DNA from 4 places in the Nonomuraea sp. NPDC050547 genome. Region 1 is predicted to be linked to each of the others. Evidence: riboswitches for the same ligand, from Rfam matches in the RefSeq annotation. Region 1 holds a riboswitch; each other region holds the start of a gene.
What was found. A riboswitch is a leader RNA that binds a small molecule or an ion and turns the genes downstream of it on or off. The one in region 1 is predicted to bind thiamine pyrophosphate.
Positions count from the first base shown of each region.

Region 1 (4,223 bases):
ATATGAGTCCTACTCGCTATTTTGGGTCCGCCGGATCCAGATAGACCTCACCGCCCCTTTCGGTGAACTCCACCGCCTTCTCCGCCATGCCCACCTGGATGGCCGCGGAGTCCGTCAACCCATGCTCCTCCGCATATTTCCGGACATCGTGGGTGATCTTCATCGAACAGAACTTCGGCCCGCACATACTGCAGAAATGCGCGGTCTTGGCGGGCTCGGCCGGAAGCGTCGCGTCGTGGAACGCCCGCGCCGTCACCGGATCCAGCGACAGGTTGAACTGGTCCTCCCAGCGGAACTCGAAACGGGCGTCCGACAGCGCGTCGTCCCACTCCTGCGCCCGGGGGTGCCCCTTGGCGAGGTCGGCGGCATGGGCCGCGATCTTGTAGGTGATGACGCCGGTCTTGACATCGTCCTTGTCCGGCAGGCCCAGATGCTCCTTGGGGGTGACGTAGCAGAGCATGGCGGTGCCGTACCAGCCGATCATCGCGGCGCCGATGCCCGAGGTGATGTGGTCGTAGCCCGGCGCGACGTCGGTCACCAGCGGGCCCAGCGTGTAGAACGGGGCGTCGTCGCAGATCTCGCGCTGCAGGTCCACGTTCTCCTTGATCTTGTGCATGGGCACGTGGCCCGGCCCCTCGATCATGACCTGCACGTCGCGCGCACGGGCGATCTTCGTCAGCTCGCCCAGCGTGCGCAGCTCCGCGAACTGCGCCTCGTCGTTGGCGTCGGCGATCGAGCCGGGCCGCAGGCCGTCCCCGAGCGAGAAGGCCACGTCGTAGCCCGCCAGCAGCTCGCACATCTCCTCGAAGTTCTCATACAGGAAGCTCTCCCGGTGGTGGGCCAGGCACCACGCCGCCATGATCGAGCCGCCGCGCGAGACGATGCCGGTCTTGCGCCGCGCGGTCAGCGGCACGTACGCCAGCCGTACCCCGGCGTGCACGGTCATGTAGTCGACACCCTGCTCGCACTGCTCGACCAGCGTGTCCCGGTAGACCTCCCACGACAGGTCGGCCGCCACGCCGCCGACCTTCTCCAGCGCCTGGTAGATCGGGACGGTCCCGATCGGCACCGGCGCGTTCCTGATGATCCACTCGCGGGTGGTGTGGATGTTGCGGCCGGTGGACAGATCCATCACGGTGTCGGCGCCCCACCGGGTGGCCCAGGTCATCTTCTCCACCTCCTCGGAGATCGAGGAGGCGACCGCGGAGTTGCCGATGTTGGCGTTGATCTTCACGTGGAAGTTGCGGCCGATGACCATCGGCTCGCTCTCCGGATGGTTGACGTTGGCCGGGATGATCGCCCGGCCGGCCGCCACCTCCTTGCGCACGAACTCGCCGCTCACTCCCTCCCTGACCGCGACGAACTCCATCTCCTTGGTGACCACGCCCCGCCGCGCGTAGGCGAGCTGGGTCACGGGCGCCCCGGTGGCCCGCAGCGGCTTGTGCCCGTCGCCGGGGAAGACCTCGGTGTTCGCGCGAGCCCAGGCCTCCTGCTCCTTGAAGCCGTCGTCGATGGGCCGCACCTGGCGTCCGCCGTAGCGGGCGACGTCGCCGCGTTCGAGCACCCACACCTCCCGCAGCCGCGGCAGGCCCCGCGTGATGTCGGGGTTGTCCGGCCCGGAGGTGTCGTACAGCTCCACCGACGTCCCGTTCGACAGATGCACCCGCCGCATGGGCACCCGCAGATCACCGAGATGGATCTTGGAAAAGCGCGCGTCACTCATCGCGCAAACTCCCTTCGCCGGCATTACCCGGATCAGGTTCTGGCGGTCGGCGGCTGCTCCAGCCGTCCTCTCAGCCCGTTGCACCGGGCTCCCGCGTTCGGACCGCGCCACCGTACCCCGGCGACCCGGGGTACGCACAAGACCCTTACAGCGGCGGCTCGTCGATACGGCGACGCTCCTCGTAGACCGTCGTCGTACGGCGAGCGTGCGGGTCCTCGTGAATCGGCTCCTCGATCACCCTGCGGGTAACGTGCATCCGGTACAGGCCGAACAGCAACCCGGCCAGACCACCGATCATGAGGACGACGCCGATCACATTGATGTCAAGACCGGCGAGGTCGAACTCGACCGCCCAGGTCAGGATCGCGCCGAGCATGATGAGGATGATGCCTCCGGCGATTGTCATAACGCACCTCCAGAGGAAACACCTATCCCCATGTCGAAGAACAAACCTGTCGTCGTGATCGGGCTCATGGGCTCGGGCAAGACGACCGTCGGGAAACTGCTGGCCCGCGAGCTGGGCGTGCCGCTCAGCGACAGCGACCCGTACCTGCGCGGGCGCTACGGCGCCAGCGCCGCCGAGATCGCGAAGGCGGAGGGCGCGGACGTGCTGCACCGGAGGGAGGCCGAGCACGTGCTCCACGCGCTGACCGAGCCGCCCCAGGTGATCGCGGCGGCGGCCAGCACCGTGGAGGATCCGCGGGTGCGCGAGGCGCTGCGCGCGGCCTTCGTGGTCTGGCTGGACGCCCCCGACGAGATCCTGGCCCAGCGGATGCGCTCGTCCGACCACCGCCCGGAGTTCTCGCCCTCCGCCATGCGGGCGCGGCGCGAGCCGTACTTCCTGCAGCTCGCCGACCTGCGGCTCGACGTCTCCACGGCCACCCCGGAAAACACGGCGACAACCATTTACGAGGCTCTATAAATTAGGGAAATGTTCGCGAACAAACCCACCCTCGCCGGTGACCGGGTCACCCTCGTACCCGTCGGGCCCGAACACGTCGAGGGCCTGATCGAGCTCTGCGACGACCCCGAGGTCGCCCGGCTCACGGGCTCCCATGCCCGCGACGGGATCTCCCCCAAGGCGGCCCTGGAGTGGTACACCACCCGGCGCGACCACGAGGACCGGCTCGACCTGGCCATCATGGCCGCGGACGGGTACGTCGGCGAGATCGTGCTCAACGAGCTCGACAAGGACAACCTGTCGTGCAACCTGCGCATCGCCCTGGTCGGCGCGCGGGCGTTCGGCAAGGGCTACGGCACAGAAGCCATCCGCCTGGTGCTCGGCCACGCGTTCGCCACAACCCCTCTGCACCGCATCGAGCTGGGCGTATACGATTTCAACGACCGCGCCAAGCACGTCTACGAGAAGTCCGGCTTCGTGCGGGAGGGCGTGCTGCGTGACGCGCTGCTGTGGGAGGGACAGTGGTACGACTCGGTGACGATGTCCGTGCTGCGTACGGAGTGGAAACCCCTGTCATAATGATCATGACGCACGGGTCCCTCGAGGCGCGCGAGGGACCTGTGGCGTTGCGGCCGGCAACCAATTCCGCGTTGTGCGCATCTAAGGGGCAGTGACGATGCGCTTGGTGCCCGGTGACCCCGAACGGCTTGGCGGCTACTGGCTGGCCGGCCGGCTCGGCGCGGGCGGCCAGGGCGTCGTCTACGACGCCTACGACGCCGAGGGCCGTCGCTTCGCGGTGAAGGTCCTGCACGGCGGGCTGAGCGGGCAACTGGCCAAGGAGGCCGCGGCGGCCGGCAGGGTGGCCTCCTTCTGCACCGCCCGCGTGGTCGAGGCCAGGCTGGACGCCGAGCGGCCGTACATCGTCAGCGAGTTCGTCGAGGGCCCCAACCTGCGCCAGGCGCTCGAACGCCACGGCCCCTACTCCGGCGACTCCCTGCTCAGGCTGGCCGTCGCGCTGGCCACCGCGCTGGCGGCCGTCCACAGCTCGGGCGTCGTGCACCGCGACCTCAAGCCGGAGAACGTGCTGCTCGGGCCGGACGGGCCCCGGGTGATCGACTTCGGCGTCGCGCGCACCACCGACGGGGCCAGCACGAGCTTCATCGGCGGCACCCCCACCTACATGGCCCCCGAGGTCTTCACCGGCCGCCGCGCCGGGCCGCCCGCCGACGTGTTCGCCTGGGGCGGCGTGGTGCTGTTCGCCGCCACGGGCGAGGACCCGTTCCAGGCCGAGAGCCTCGGGGGCGTCATGCACCGGGTGCTCACGGTCGACCCCGACCCCGGCGACCTGGCCGAGCCGCTGCGCTCGCTGGTCGCCCGCGCGCTGGCCAAGGACCCCGCCGGGCGCCCCACCGCCCCCGAACTGCTCCTCGGGCTGCTGGGCAGCGCGGAGCCGAGCGCGGGCGCGGAGCTGGCGGCCGAGGTCAGGCCGCCGGACGGCCTCGGCGGTGAGCGGCCGCTCGGCGAGGTCGCCGAGGAGGTCTACGCCGCGCTCACCCCCGAACAGCAGCGCGCCGTGCCCGGTCTCCTGCTGCGGATGCT
Region 1 covers NZ_JBITGW010000011.1:65,675-69,897, forward strand. The annotation lists gene thiC (phosphomethylpyrimidine synthase ThiC) at 17-1,723, opposite strand; TPP riboswitch at 1,716-1,828, opposite strand; gene ACIBHY_RS26935 (DUF6458 family protein) at 1,869-2,129, opposite strand; gene ACIBHY_RS26940 (shikimate kinase) at 2,160-2,645, shown strand; gene ACIBHY_RS26945 (GNAT family N-acetyltransferase) at 2,655-3,203, shown strand; gene ACIBHY_RS26950 (protein kinase) at 3,301-4,223, shown strand, end outside.

Region 2 (4,223 bases), on a different contig from region 1:
TGCAGTCCGGGCAATCGCGCCCAGACCAGGTCACCGAGCCCGTGCGACTCGAGCAGAACGGTCTTGCCGGTGCGTAAGAGCTTGCCGACCAGGCTGTTGCGCATGTCGGCCGTGGTGTCCTTGAGTGAGTCCGGCAGCTGATGCACGCTCACCAGGCGCAGCCGTTCCCCCTCGATCAGCACGAAACCGCCGGCGTCCGCGCCCGTCAGCTCGGTGAGGCTGGCGGCGATGCGGTCGAGCACGGCGGGCAGCTCCAGCTCGGAGTTGATGTCGCCGACGACGTCGTTGAGCCGGCGCACCAGCCGTTCGCGGCGCGCCACGCGCACCCTGGCGCCCTCGTCCTCCTGCGTCAGGTGGTGCACGCAGACGTAGCCGGCGACGGAGCTGCCCTGGAGCAGCGCGCTGGTGTCGATCCGCACGTCCAGCAGGCTCCCGTCACGGCGGAAACGCTTGGTGTGCAGCGAGACCTGGCCGCCGGTGCGCACGCGTTCGAGCACGGCGTTGTGCTCGGCGGTCAGCTCCGCCGGCACGATCGGGGCCCGGCGCCCGACGATCTCCCCGGCCGTCCAGCCGAACAGCCGCTCGGCCGCGGGATTCCAGTGGAGCACCGTCTGATCCCGGTCGAGAGCGATGATCGCGTTGGGGGAACTGGCGAGCACGACGGCGGCGAGGTCGTCGTCACTACCTGCCCGCATGTCTCCCACATCTCCATAGTGCCCGTGGCGAGGTGCTTCCGTCGGGCGATCCGTCCGATACGCTGCGGTCACGGGTTCCCAGGTGGCGAAGTGGGTGAGGGTATGTCGAGCGGTGACCTCGATGCCCTGCTCCGCGTGACCTCTTCGACCTACCGCAGCGAGGACCCGCCCGACGTCGCCTTCGGCCCCTACGACGGCGCGGTCGGCAGGCTCGTCCTCGCCGTGACCGCGCGCGGGGTCGTGACCTGCAGTTTCGACGAAGAGAACACGGTGTTCGAGCGGGTCGCCAAGCAGTTCGGCTCCTTCATCGGGCCCGACGCCGCCCGGCTCGACCCGGTGCGCCGCGAGCTCGACGCGTTCTTCTCCGGGCGCCTGCGCACGTTCACCACGCCGGTGGACCTCACCCTCGCCACGCCGTTCGCCAAGACGGTTTTGCAGAAGATGATGGCGGTGCCGTACGGGACGACCACGACCTACGGCGAGATCGCCGAGCGCATCGGCCGGCCGCGCGCGCTGCGTGCGGTCGGGAACGCGCTCGCCCAGAACCCCGTCTGCGTGATCGTCCCGTGTCACCGGATCGTGCAGGCCGACGGCGAGCTCGGCGACTACGCCGGAGGCGCCGCCGCCAAGCGCCACCTCCTGACCGTCGAGAGCCGCTGACTCACTTCACCGCCGCCCGCCCGCGGGTGCGGCCGAGCAGTCCGACCAGCAACGTCACCAGCGCCGCCACGATGGCGCCGCCGAGCGCGCCGTTCATCCACGGCTGGCGTACGGCCTCGCGCAACGGCAGCCAGATCCGGTCCCACGCCTCGACCGTCGGCGTGCCCGTGGTAACCCAGTAGGCGGCGAAGCCCAGGGCCCACGGGATCAGCATCGACCAGCGGGCCGGCGCGTTCTCCGCGGTGTTCCACCGGGTGCCGCCGCCCAGCAGGAAATAGTCGACGGCGAGCACCGCGAACATCGGCACGAAGACCGCGCCGATGACCCCGAGGAAGGCGCCGTAGGAGGTGACGTCCACGGCCAGCGCGATCGCGACCGTCACCACGCCGATGGCGGTGGAGAAGATCCGCCGGTCCACTCTCGGCATGAGGTTCTGCAGGGAGACGGTCGTGGAGTACACGTTCGCGAACGACTGGTCGGTCTCGCGCAGCACCAGGATGGCGAAGAACAGCGCGCCCAGCGGCGCCGCCACGAACGGCGCGAACACCGCGGTGGAGTTGGCCGCGACCGCCGAGGCCCCGGCCAGCGCGACCGCGTAGACGCCCAGGCCCAGGCAGGCGATCTGGGCCAGCGTGTAGCCGCCCACGACGCCGGTGAAGGCGGCCCTGCTGGAGCGCGAGTGCCGCGCGAAGTCGGCCGCGAGCGGCACCCACGAGATCGACAGCGCGATCACGTAGTCGACGGCCGGGGCGAACGCGGTCCAGTCGCCACCGGTCTGCGGCGGCGCCTTGCCCAGGAAGTCCACGGCGAACCAGACCATCGCGATGATCACGCCGATCGTCACGTACCTGCGCAGCAGCCTGATCGCGCCCAGCGGCCAGATCGTCAGCCCCGTGGTGATCGCCCCGGCGACGAGCACCCAGACGGCGTACGGCACCGCCGTACCGAAGATGGCCATCGCGCCGTTGGAGATGACCCAGAGCTCGAACGCGCCCCAGCCGATCATCTGGACGATGTTGAGCACGGTCGGGATGTAGGACAACTTGGCGCCGAACAGCCCGCGCAGCAGGACCATCGCCGGTTTGCCCGTCTGGGTGCCGGGGATGGCCGACAGGCCGACCATGGCGGTGCCGATGAGGCTGCCGACCGCGGTGGCGGTGAGCGCCGCCGCCAGGCTCAGCGGCGCGTCGCCCAGGGGGTTGAGCAGCAGCAGCGCACCGGAGAAGCCCAGCAGGCTGACCGCGAGGTTGGCCCACAGCGCGCCCTGGTCGAGCACGCCGAGGGTTTTCGGCGTGGCCCCGTCCAGGGTCAGGGCCACCTCCGAGTGGTGGGGTTCATCAGAGTGGTGTGATCCATCGACGACACGCGTCATCGTGAACGCTCCCTACGCCGGCATTACCCGGTCAGGTTCATGCGGTCGGCAATGCGTGGGGATTGCCCTCTCAGCCCGGCCGTGCCCGAGCTCCCGCGCTTATGTAAGTTTCAGGCGGATTATGCCATTCGCCCGGCGGGTGGCAAGACACCGGGCGGTCCTGAGGCCTGGGAGAATGGGTACATGACGGTTCCCGAGATCGAGGCCAAGGACGTGCCCGCGGACGCGTATCTGCTTGACGTGCGTGAGCAGGGCGAGTGGGTGGCGGGGCACGCGCCCGACGCCGTGCACATCCCCATGGGCGAGCTGCAGTCCCGTCTCGACGAGGTGCCCGCCGGGCAGCCCGTGTACGTGGTGTGCCGGGTCGGCGGGCGCTCGGCGCACGCGGCGGCCTGGCTCAACCACGTCGGCCGCGAGGCGGTCAACGTGGGCGGCGGCATGCAGTCGTGGGAGGCGGCCAGGCGCCCGATGGTGAGCGAGGGCGGCCAGGAGCCGTTCGTGGCCTGACCCCGAATGCCAGGTCCGACCGCCGCCAGCATCGGGCGGGCGGCCGGGAGAGCATCGGAGCATGGAATACGAGATCAGCGCCATCGACCCGGTGATCGTGCGCGAGCTGCTCCGGGCGGACGACGCGGGCCGGGCGCCCCGCTTCAGCATCGACGAGACGGGCGGCGCGCCGCTGCGGTGCTGCCTGCGCAAGGCTGCGGCGGGCGAGCGGATCGCCCTGGTGTCGTACGCGCCGCTGCGGCGCTGGGCCGCCGAGACCGGCGCCGACCCCGGGCCCTACGACGAGCTGGGGCCCATCTTCGTCCACGCCGAGCCGTGCGAGGGGCCCGGCACGACCGCCTGGCCCGCCGCCCACACCGCCCAGCGGGTCCTGCGCGCCTACACCGCCGACGGGCGCATCCACGGCGGCCGCCTCCTGCCCGAGGGCGCCGACCCGGAGGTCGCGCTCAAGGAGGTGCTCTCCGACCCCGAGGTGGCCTTGGTCCACGTACGGGCGGTCGAGTACGGCTGCTTCCAGTTCGCCGCCCACCGGGCTACTTGAGCAGGCGCGACAGACGGCGGTCGGCGAGCGGCTTGCCGCCCGTCTGGCAGGTCGGGCAGTACTGCAGCGAGGAGTCGGCGAACGAGACCTCCCTGATGGTGTCGCCGCACACGTCGCAGGGCTGCCCGGCCCGGTTGTGCACGCGCAGGCCCGACTTCTTCTCCGCCTTCAGGTCCTTGGCCGCCACCCCGTGCGCCCGCTCGACCGCCTCGCGCAGCGTGGCGACGATCGCCTCGTGCAGATCGGCCACCTGCGCGTCGGTCAGCGAGGCCGCGATCTTGAACGGGGACATCTTGGCCGCGTGCAGCACCTCGTCGGAGTAGGCGTTGCCGATGCCCGCGATCACCTTCTGGTCGCGCAGAAGACCTTTGATCTGGGTACGGTTGCCACCCACGATCCCCTTCAGCACGTCCACGGTGAAGGTGTCGGCCAGCGGGTCGGGGCCGAG
Region 2 covers NZ_JBITGW010000007.1:273,651-277,873, reverse strand. The annotation lists gene ACIBHY_RS19765 (PAS domain S-box protein) at 1-695, opposite strand, end outside; gene ACIBHY_RS19760 (methylated-DNA--[protein]-cysteine S-methyltransferase) at 831-1,355, shown strand; gene ACIBHY_RS19755 (purine-cytosine permease family protein) at 1,357-2,673, opposite strand; TPP riboswitch at 2,720-2,834, opposite strand; gene ACIBHY_RS19750 (rhodanese-like domain-containing protein) at 2,911-3,234, shown strand; gene ACIBHY_RS19745 (DUF1203 domain-containing protein) at 3,296-3,775, shown strand; gene ACIBHY_RS19740 (Fpg/Nei family DNA glycosylase) at 3,768-4,223, opposite strand, start outside.
Region 2: it holds a riboswitch for thiamine pyrophosphate, as region 1 does, so the genes downstream of both, ACIBHY_RS19755 (purine-cytosine permease family protein) here and thiC (phosphomethylpyrimidine synthase ThiC) in region 1, are expected to answer to the same signal.

Region 3 (4,223 bases), on a different contig from region 1:
GTCGATCGTGGTGAACTCCCCGCCGGAGGTGCCGTAGGTGACGAACCGCCCGCCCTCGGCGGCCGTCTCGAACGCCGCGAGCCCGAGCGCCCCGCCCACGCCGTCGAAGACGAGGTCGACGCCGCCGGTGGCCGCGCGTACGCGCTGCCGCCAGTCCTCGGCCGAGTAGTCCACGACGAACTCGGCGCCCAGCTCGCGGGCCAGGTCCAGCTTCTTCTCGCCCCGCGCGGCCGCGGCCACCCGGGCCCCGGCGTCGCGGGCGAGCTGCACCAGGAGCGACCCGGCCCCGCCCGCCGCCGCGGTGACCAGAACCCACTCCCCCTTCACGACCGCCCCGTCACGGGCGAGCAGCAGCGCCGTCACCCCGTCATGCAGTACGGCCGCCGCCTCCCGGAAACCCAGCCCGTCCGGGATCTCGACCACCTCGCCCGCGGCGGCGGCGATCCGCTCGGCGTACCCGGTGGACGACCTGGCCACCACCCGCCGCCCTGTCCACGACGGGTCGACGCCCGCGCCCACGGCCGACACCACGCCCGCTCCGCCGCCGCCGGGCACGTAGGGAAGGTCGCGGGGGAAGAAGTCCGCGCCCCAACCGGCCCGCAGCAGGGTGTCCAGATAGATGACGTCGGCGACGGCCAGGTCGACGACCACCTCGCCCGCGCCGGGGACCGGGTCGGGCGCCTCGACGGGCGTCAGGACTTCGGGGCCGCCGAACTCTCGCACATGAATGGCTCTCATGCCCCTACCCTTCAACCTCCAGCATGATTGAGGTCAAGTCAGGCGCGTGAAGAGGCCGTCCAGCAGCGACGAGAGGCCGAACTCGAAGGCGTCGCCGCCGGTGGGGTAGTCGGGCTCCAGGCGGGCCCGCAGGCGGGGGAAGCGCTGGGCGGTCTCGACCATTTCCGTCATCGCCTCGTCCATCCGCTTCTCCTCGTCGGCGCCCGCGCGGCGCACCTTCGCGCGCAGGGCCGACTCGGCCGCCTCTCCCTGCGCGGCGCCGATCACGAACATCAGGATCGACGCGGCGACCCGGTCGGCGTCGGGCGCGGCGAAACCGGCCGATTCGTGGACGGTCAGGCAGTGCTCGTCGTAGCGGGCCTTGTTGGGGCCGTAGATGACGTGGGTGCTCATGGCCGGGATCAGCCAGAAGTGGCGGACGATCATCTCGTGGGCGCCGCGGGCGAGTTCGGCGGCGGCCTCGCGCCAGCCCATGGCGGCCGGGTCGGGCAGCCCGATCTCGCCGAAGACGTGGTCGGCGGCCAGCTCGACGAGCCGGTCCTTGCTCTTGACGTGGTAGTACATGGCGGTCGCGGCCGAGTCGAGCTGGGCGCCGAGCCGCCGCATGTTCAGGCCGGCCACGCCCTCGGCGTCCAGGACCTCGACGGCGGCCAGGACGATCTGCTCTTTGGTCAGCGACATACCGCCATCATATTGCACTTAGTTCAACAACGCCTTAGGGTTTTACTAAGTTCAAAATGAGGAGACTTCCATGAACGCCCGTATCGCCGCAGCGGTGATCCAGCTACTGACCGTGGTCCCGTTCCTGCTGGGGATCTACTCCGTGACCTTCTACGGCGCCGCCGCCCAGCGAGCCGCCGAGACCGAGATGGCCCGCCAGAACCAGCCCCTGGAGCTGCTGACCCGGAACGGCATCAGCTTCGCCGGCAGCGAGGGCCTGGCGATCGTGATCATCGTCATCCTGGTGGCCCTGGCGCTGCTCAACCTGACCGGCAGGCGGATCGGCCGGATCCTGTCCTGGATCTTCCAGCCGATCCTGCTCGTGCTCGGCGTCGTCATCATTCCCGGTCAGGTGTTCACGGCCCGCTTCCTGGAGCCGGTGCTGCCCGGCGTGGACACGCACGCGCTGGTCGCCGCGGCCCTGGACGCCATGCCCGCATGGGCGACGGCCGCGAGCTGGGCCAAGCTCGTGCTCACCACCGCCGGCTCGATCGCCGTCGTGGTGCTGCTGATCCGGGCGGCTAAAGCCACTTCGCGGTAGGCCAGGACTCCAGTTGCCAGGCGCTGTCCCAGAACATCCACTCGAACTCCGCCGCCTTCACGAAGGCCGCCCGCATCTGCTCCAGGAGCGCCGGGTCGGCCTCGGCGGCGAGGCGGTCGGTGATCTGCTTGGCACGGGTGACCGACGCGGCGTACTCGGGGTCGGCGTAGGTGGCGATCCAGGCGCGGTACGGATGGGTCTCGGAGCTGCGGCCCACCAGCGCGGTGCCGACGTCCTCGTAGATCCAGAAGCAGGGCAGCACCGCCGCCGCCAGCACCGGGTACGGCGCCGACAGCGCGGTGGCCTGCAGCCAGGAGGAGTAGCCGAGGGCCGTCGGCGAGGTGGGCACGCCGGTCAGGTCGGCGGCCGTCAGGCCGTACTGCTCGATGTAGCCCTCGTGAAGGGTGCGCTCGGCGGCGATGGCGTCGTGGGCGGCCTGCGACCAGAAGGCCATCTCGTCCGGGTCCGCCGCCCTGACGGCCGCGGTGGCCAGGGCCTTGGCGAACGCCTCCAGGTAGCGGGCGTCCTGGACGATGTAGAAGGCGAAGCGCTCACGGGAGAGCGTGCCGTCGCCCAGGGCGGTGTTGAACGGGTGCTCGTGGATGGCCCGCAGCAGGCCGGCGGTTTGGTTCCAGGCGTCGTCGGTGAACACGACAGTCCCTTCGCTAGTCCGAACTAGATCAGGTTCGACGGGTTTGGATCTCAGCCCTTGGCGGGCACCCCGCGTCGCGCGCTCACAGTAACAGCCGCCAGTGCGGTGAGGCCCATCAGGAGGGCGCCGAACCACAGGGCGCCGGTGATGGCCAGGTTGTCGGCCACGATCCCGCCGAACGCGGCGCCGAAGGCGATGGCCAGGTTGAAGACGGTGGTGTTCAGCGCGGTCGCCGCCTCGGCCGAGGGTCCGGCGCCCTTCAGGATCCAGGTCTGCACGGCCACGGGGGCGCCGCCGTAGGCCAGGCCCCAGATCAGCAGCAGGATCGAGCCGGTCACCGGCGTGGTCCCGGCCAGCGGGAAGATCACCATGATCACGGCCAGGGTCACGCTCAGCGTGACGACCCGGCGCCGGACGTCCCAGGAGGAGCCGACGAAGGTGCCGACGACTCCGGCGACGCCGAAGCCGAGCAGGACCGGGCCGATCAGGTCGGCGGGCACGCCGGAGACGTTCTGCAGGATCGGGCTGATGAAGGTGAAGGCGGCGTACTGGCCGCTGACCACGAGGAACGTGGAGATGACGGCGGCGCGTACGACCGGGTTGCGGAACTGGCGTGGCAGTTCGCGCAGGCGGACGGGGGCGGTGGCGGGAATCCTCGGCAGCAGCCACAGCAGCGCGCCGACCACCAGGAGGGCCAGCACGCCGACGGCGGCGAAGGCGACCCGCCAGTCGGTGAGCCCGCCGATGAGCGTCCCGGCCGGGACGCCGAGCACGTTCGCCGCGGTCGCGCCGCCGAAGGCCAGCGAGGTGGCCCGCGCGACATGACGTTCCGGCACCAGCCGTACGGCGATGCCCGCCGCGAGCGCCCAGAACCCGCCGATCCCGATGCCGACCAGGAACCGGGAGGCCAGCATGACGCCGAAGTTGGGCGCCACCACGGAGACCGCGTTGGCCACCACCATCAGGCTGAGCAACCCGATCAGCACGGTACGCCGGTCCAGCCGCCCGATCGCCACGGGCAGCAGGGGCGCGGTGGCGGAGGCGACCAGGCCGGGCACGGTCACCATGAGCCCGGCGGCGCCCTCGGAGATGTCCAAGGAGCCGCCGATGGCGGTGAGCAGGCCCACGGGCAGCTGCTCCACGGTGACCATGGCGAACGTGCCCACGGCCACGGCAGCCACGGCCAGCCATTCCTTCAGTGAGACCTCTTCTTGCGTGACGATGGACACGCTGATCACCTCTCATTGATAATCTCAACGTTGAGATATCATCACTTTATTGTGTGAACGTCAAGTCTATGAACGCTAAGAGGTTTCGCATGAGTGACGCGGTGGACATGCTGCTGGCCCAGTGGAAGAGGGAACGCCCCGACATCGACCCCTCCCCGATGGGGGTCATCGGCCGAGTCTCCCGGCTCAGCCTGCTGTTCGGCGGCGAGCTCAAGGCGTTCTTCCAGGAGCACGGGCTGGAGCGGTGGGAGTTCGACGTGCTGGCCACGCTGCGCAGGTCCGGCGCGCCGTACGAGCTGAGCGCGGGGGAACTGCTCAAGGCGGCCATGGTCACCTCGGGCGC
Region 3 covers NZ_JBITGW010000007.1:203,552-207,774, reverse strand. The annotation lists gene ACIBHY_RS19400 (zinc-binding dehydrogenase) at 1-738, opposite strand, end outside; gene ACIBHY_RS19395 (TetR/AcrR family transcriptional regulator C-terminal domain-containing protein) at 772-1,419, opposite strand; gene ACIBHY_RS19390 (hypothetical protein) at 1,490-1,999, shown strand; gene tenA (thiaminase II) at 1,980-2,651, opposite strand; TPP riboswitch at 2,639-2,733, opposite strand; gene ACIBHY_RS19380 (MFS transporter) at 2,702-3,880, opposite strand; gene ACIBHY_RS19375 (MarR family winged helix-turn-helix transcriptional regulator) at 3,970-4,223, shown strand, end outside.
Region 3: it holds a riboswitch for thiamine pyrophosphate, as region 1 does, so the genes downstream of both, tenA (thiaminase II) here and thiC (phosphomethylpyrimidine synthase ThiC) in region 1, are expected to answer to the same signal.

Region 4 (4,223 bases), on a different contig from region 1:
TCCCGGCGTCGAGGATGACCGGCACGGAGGCGGCCTCGACGATGAGCTCGATGTTGTGCGGGTTGCGGATGCCGAGCCCCGAGCCGATGGGCGCGCCGAGCGGCATGACCGCCGCGCATCCGGCCTGCTCCAGGCGGCGGGCCAGCGCGGGGTCGTCGCCGATGTAGGGCAGCACCACGAACCCGTCGGCCACCAGCCGCTCCGCCGCGTCGAACGTCTCGATCGGGTCGGGCAGCAGCGTGCGCTCGTCGGCGATGACCTCGAGCTTGACCCAGTTGGTGCCGAGCGCCTCGCGGGCCAGCCGGGCGGTCAGCACGGCCTCGCCCGCGGTGAAGCATCCCGCGGTGTTGGGCAGCACCTTGATGCCGCGCTCGCGCAGCACGTCGAGCACGGATCCGGGCGCGGACGGGTCGAGCCGCCGCATCGCCACCGTGGTCAGCTCGGTGCCCGAGGCGGCCAGCGCCTGGTCGAGCACGTCCAGCGAGGGGGCGCCGCCGGTGCCCATGATGAGGCGGGAGGCGAACTTCTCCCCGCCGATGATCAGCTCATCCACCCTGCACCGCCGTCAGCACCTCGACCCGGTCGCGGTCGGCCAGCGCCGTGGTCTCCCACGAACTGCGCGTGACCACCTCGTCGTTCACGGCCACCGCGACCCCCTTGGTGGCTTCCGTCAGCGTCCGTACGGCCTGCGCCACCGTCGTCCCGCGGGGCACCTCATGTGAGGCCCCGTTGATCGTCACATTCATGAAATATCCCCCTTCGGGATGAAAATTCGGGAAGCCAGGTTTGGGGAGGCGAGCTTCGGGAGGCGGGTAGTTGGTCGGCCGGTATGGGGCGGCAGGGCTGTTCAGGGTGCGAACCGGGCGGGCGAGCACAACGACGACAGCTCGCGCTCCTCGCCCATGAGGACGGCGGCCGTGAGCGGAGCCAGCAGCACCCCGCCCCGGTGATGCCCGCTGGCCAGAAGCAGCCCCCGCTCACCGCCCGGCCCGACGAGCGGCAGGTTGTCCGGCGTGCCGGGCCGCAGCCCCGCCACCACCTCCGCCAGCTCCAGCTCGGTCACCCCGGGCACCAGCTCGCGGGCGTCGCGCAGCAGCTCGTACACCCCGCCCGCGGTCACCCGGGTGTCGAAGCCCAGCTCCTCCTGCGTGGCTCCCACGACCAGCTCGCCGTCGCCGCGCGGCACCAGGTAGACGGGCAGGCCGTGCACCGTGCCCCGCACGCACCTGCCCAGGAGTGGCTCCGGCGAGCGCAGGCGAAGAATCTGCCCCTTCACCGGCCGCACCGGCACCGGGGCCAGCGACCCGCTCCACGCTCCCGCCGCCAGCACCACCCGCTCGGCGCGCAGCTCCTCCCGGAACGGGCCGCCGTGTTCCTCCCGGTAAGGCTCGCCGCGCTCCTGCCGGTAAGGGCCGCCACCGGCCTCCCGGTGCGCCCCGTCACCGGTGTCACCCGGGCTCAGCCGTACCCCCTGGACGCCCTCATCGCCGCGCAGCAGCTCGCGCACCCGCGCCCGCACGATCGGGACCCCGAGGCGCTCCAAGGCGGCCAGCAGCGCGCCGGCGACCCTGCGCGGGTCCACCCAGGCGTCGTCGGGCGCCAGGAGGCCGCCGCGCACGGACGGCGCGAGCATGGGCTCCAGGCGGCGGCACTCGCGCCCGCTGAGTCGTTCGACCCGCAGCCCCAGCTTCTCCATGAAGCCCGCCGTCTCCTCCAGGACGGCCAGGTCGTCGGCGCCGAAGGCCACGTCGAGCGTGCCGTCGGCGCGGTAGTCGAGCGCCCCGGCGGCGAGGCCCGCGTCGGCGGTCAGCTCGGCGGCGAAGCCGGGCCAGCGCGCCAGGGAGGCCGCGCCCAGGCGCAGCAACGGCTCCTCGGTGAACGTGACCTCGCTCACCGGCGCGAGCATCCCCGCGGCGGCGTGGGTGGCGCCCGAGGCGGGCGCGGGGTCGACGACGGTGACGGGCCGTCCTGAGCGGGCAAGGCGCCAGGCCACGCTGAGCCCGACGACGCCGCCGCCCACGATCACGTGCATGTCCGCTCCCTACGCCGGCATGATCCGGATCAGGTGTCTTGCGGTCGAAGGCCCGATGAAGCCTTCCTCTCAGTCCGGTTAAGGCCGGACTCCCGCGCGTCTTACGGTCCCAGCCTACGGCCTCGGCAGGCACTCTCACGATTGACCCCGGTATGGTCGGAACCGTGGATCACGTGGTGGTGGTGGGAGCCGGCCTGGCCGGAGTACGCAGTGTCGAATCGCTGCGCGGGCGCGGGTTCGAAGGAAGGATCACTCTCCTCGGCGAGGAGAGGCACCGGCCCTACGACCGTCCACCCCTGTCGAAGGCGGTGCTGCTGGGCACGAGCGACGACAGCTTCGTCGACACCGACCTGGCCGCCCTGCGGGCCGACTTCCGGCCGGGCGTGGCCGCGAAGAGCCTGCGTGAGGGCGTGGTCGAGACCACCGAGGGCGACCTGCCCTACGACGGCCTGGTGATCGCGACGGGCTCCGAGCCGATCCGGCTGCCGGGCGAGGGCCCCCAGCTGGTCCTGCGTACGCTCGACGACGCCCACGTGCTGCGGGCCGCCCTGGTGCCCGGCGCGCGGGTGGCCGTGGTGGGCGCGGGCTGGATCGGCGCCGAGGTGGCGACCGCGGCGCGCAAGGCGGGCTGCGTGGTCACCGTGATCGAGGCGGCGGGAACGCCGCTGTCGCACGCGATCGGCGAGATGGGCGCGCGCACGCTGCCCTGGTACGAGGGCGTCGACCTGCGGCTCGGCACGATGGTCAGCGAGGTCGTCGAAGGCGGTGTGGAGCTGGTCGGCGGCGAGTTCGTGCCCGCCCATGTGGTGGTGTCCGGCATCGGCGCCCGCCCGGTGCTCGAATGGCTCGCCGACGCCGACATCGACCTGCACAACGGCGTCGTCACCGACGAGCACCTGCGTACCTCCCTGCCCGGCGTGGTGGCCGTCGGCGACTGCGCCAACTGGTGGTCGCGCCGGTTCCAGACCCGGATGCGGGTCGAGCACTGGGACACCGCGCTCAACTCTCCCGACGTCGCCGCCGCCACGCTGCTGGGCGAGAAGGCGGTCTACGACCCGGTGCCGTACTTCTGGTCGGAGCAGTTCGGTCACATGCTGCAGTACGCCGGATACCACCCGGCGGGCGGCCGGGTCGTGTACCGCGAGGGGCAGAAGTGGTCGGCGGTGTGGCTGACCTCAGAAGATCGGATCACCGCCGTGCTGGCCGCCGATCGGCCCCGCGACCTCGTCCAGGGCCGCCGTCTCATCGAGGCTGGCGCCCGTCTTGATGTGGAACGCCTGGTAGATCCGGATGTGACCCTACGAGATTGTGTTGTTTGAGCAAGCACTCCATGTGGTAGTTGTGGTTTCGTGACGCTTTCTGTTGCACAGATCGACCGGGAGACCGACCAGCTCGTCAGCGAGTGGCTCACTCTCCCCGAAGTGGCCGCGCGCCTGGATCTCACGATCGGGCGGGCCAAGCAGCTCCTCAAAGACCACAAGCTCCTCGGCGTACGGCGAGGCAGCGGCGGGCCCCAGGTGCCCGCGGTCTTCCTCGACGGAAAGGAAGTGATGAAGGGCCTGCCAGGCACGCTCACCGTGCTGCAGGACGCCGGCTACGACGAGGCCGAAGCCCTGCGCTGGCTCTTCACCCCAGATGACTCACTGCCAGGATCGCCCGTTGACGCGATCAAGGCCGGTAGACACACAGAGGTCAAGCGGCGTGCCCAAGCCCTCGGTTTCTGAGGCCCGCCTCTACCTCTGCACCGACGGGCGGCGAGGGCGCGGCGACCTGGCCGACTTCCTCGACGCCGTGCTGGCCAACGGCGTGGACATCGTCCAGTTGCGGGAGAAGGGACTCGAGGCGCGCGAAGAGCTCGCGCTGCTCGAGGTCTTCCGCGACGCCTGCGACCGGCACGGCAAACTGCTCGCCGTCAACGACCGGGCCGACATCGCCTACGCGGCCCGACCAGACGTGCTCCACCTGGGGCAGGACGACCTTCCCGTGACGGTCGCGCGAGAGATCCTCGGCGACGACATCGTCATCGGACGGTCCACCCACTCCGCCGCGGAGGCTTCCGCCGCCGCGGTGGAGCCGGGCGTCGACTACTACTGCTGCGGCCCGATCTGGCCGACGCCGACCAAGCCCGGACGCCACGCGCCCGGACCCGCGCTGCTGAGGCACGCGGCGGCGCTCGGCACGGACCGGCCGT
Region 4 covers NZ_JBITGW010000001.1:420,756-424,978, forward strand. The annotation lists gene ACIBHY_RS01950 (thiazole synthase) at 1-553, opposite strand, end outside; gene thiS (sulfur carrier protein ThiS) at 546-746, opposite strand; gene thiO (glycine oxidase ThiO) at 848-2,032, opposite strand; TPP riboswitch at 2,022-2,138, opposite strand; gene ACIBHY_RS01965 (NAD(P)/FAD-dependent oxidoreductase) at 2,197-3,351, shown strand; gene ACIBHY_RS01970 (Rv2175c family DNA-binding protein) at 3,382-3,756, shown strand; gene thiE (thiamine phosphate synthase) at 3,734-4,223, shown strand, end outside.
Region 4: it holds a riboswitch for thiamine pyrophosphate, as region 1 does, so the genes downstream of both, thiO (glycine oxidase ThiO) here and thiC (phosphomethylpyrimidine synthase ThiC) in region 1, are expected to answer to the same signal.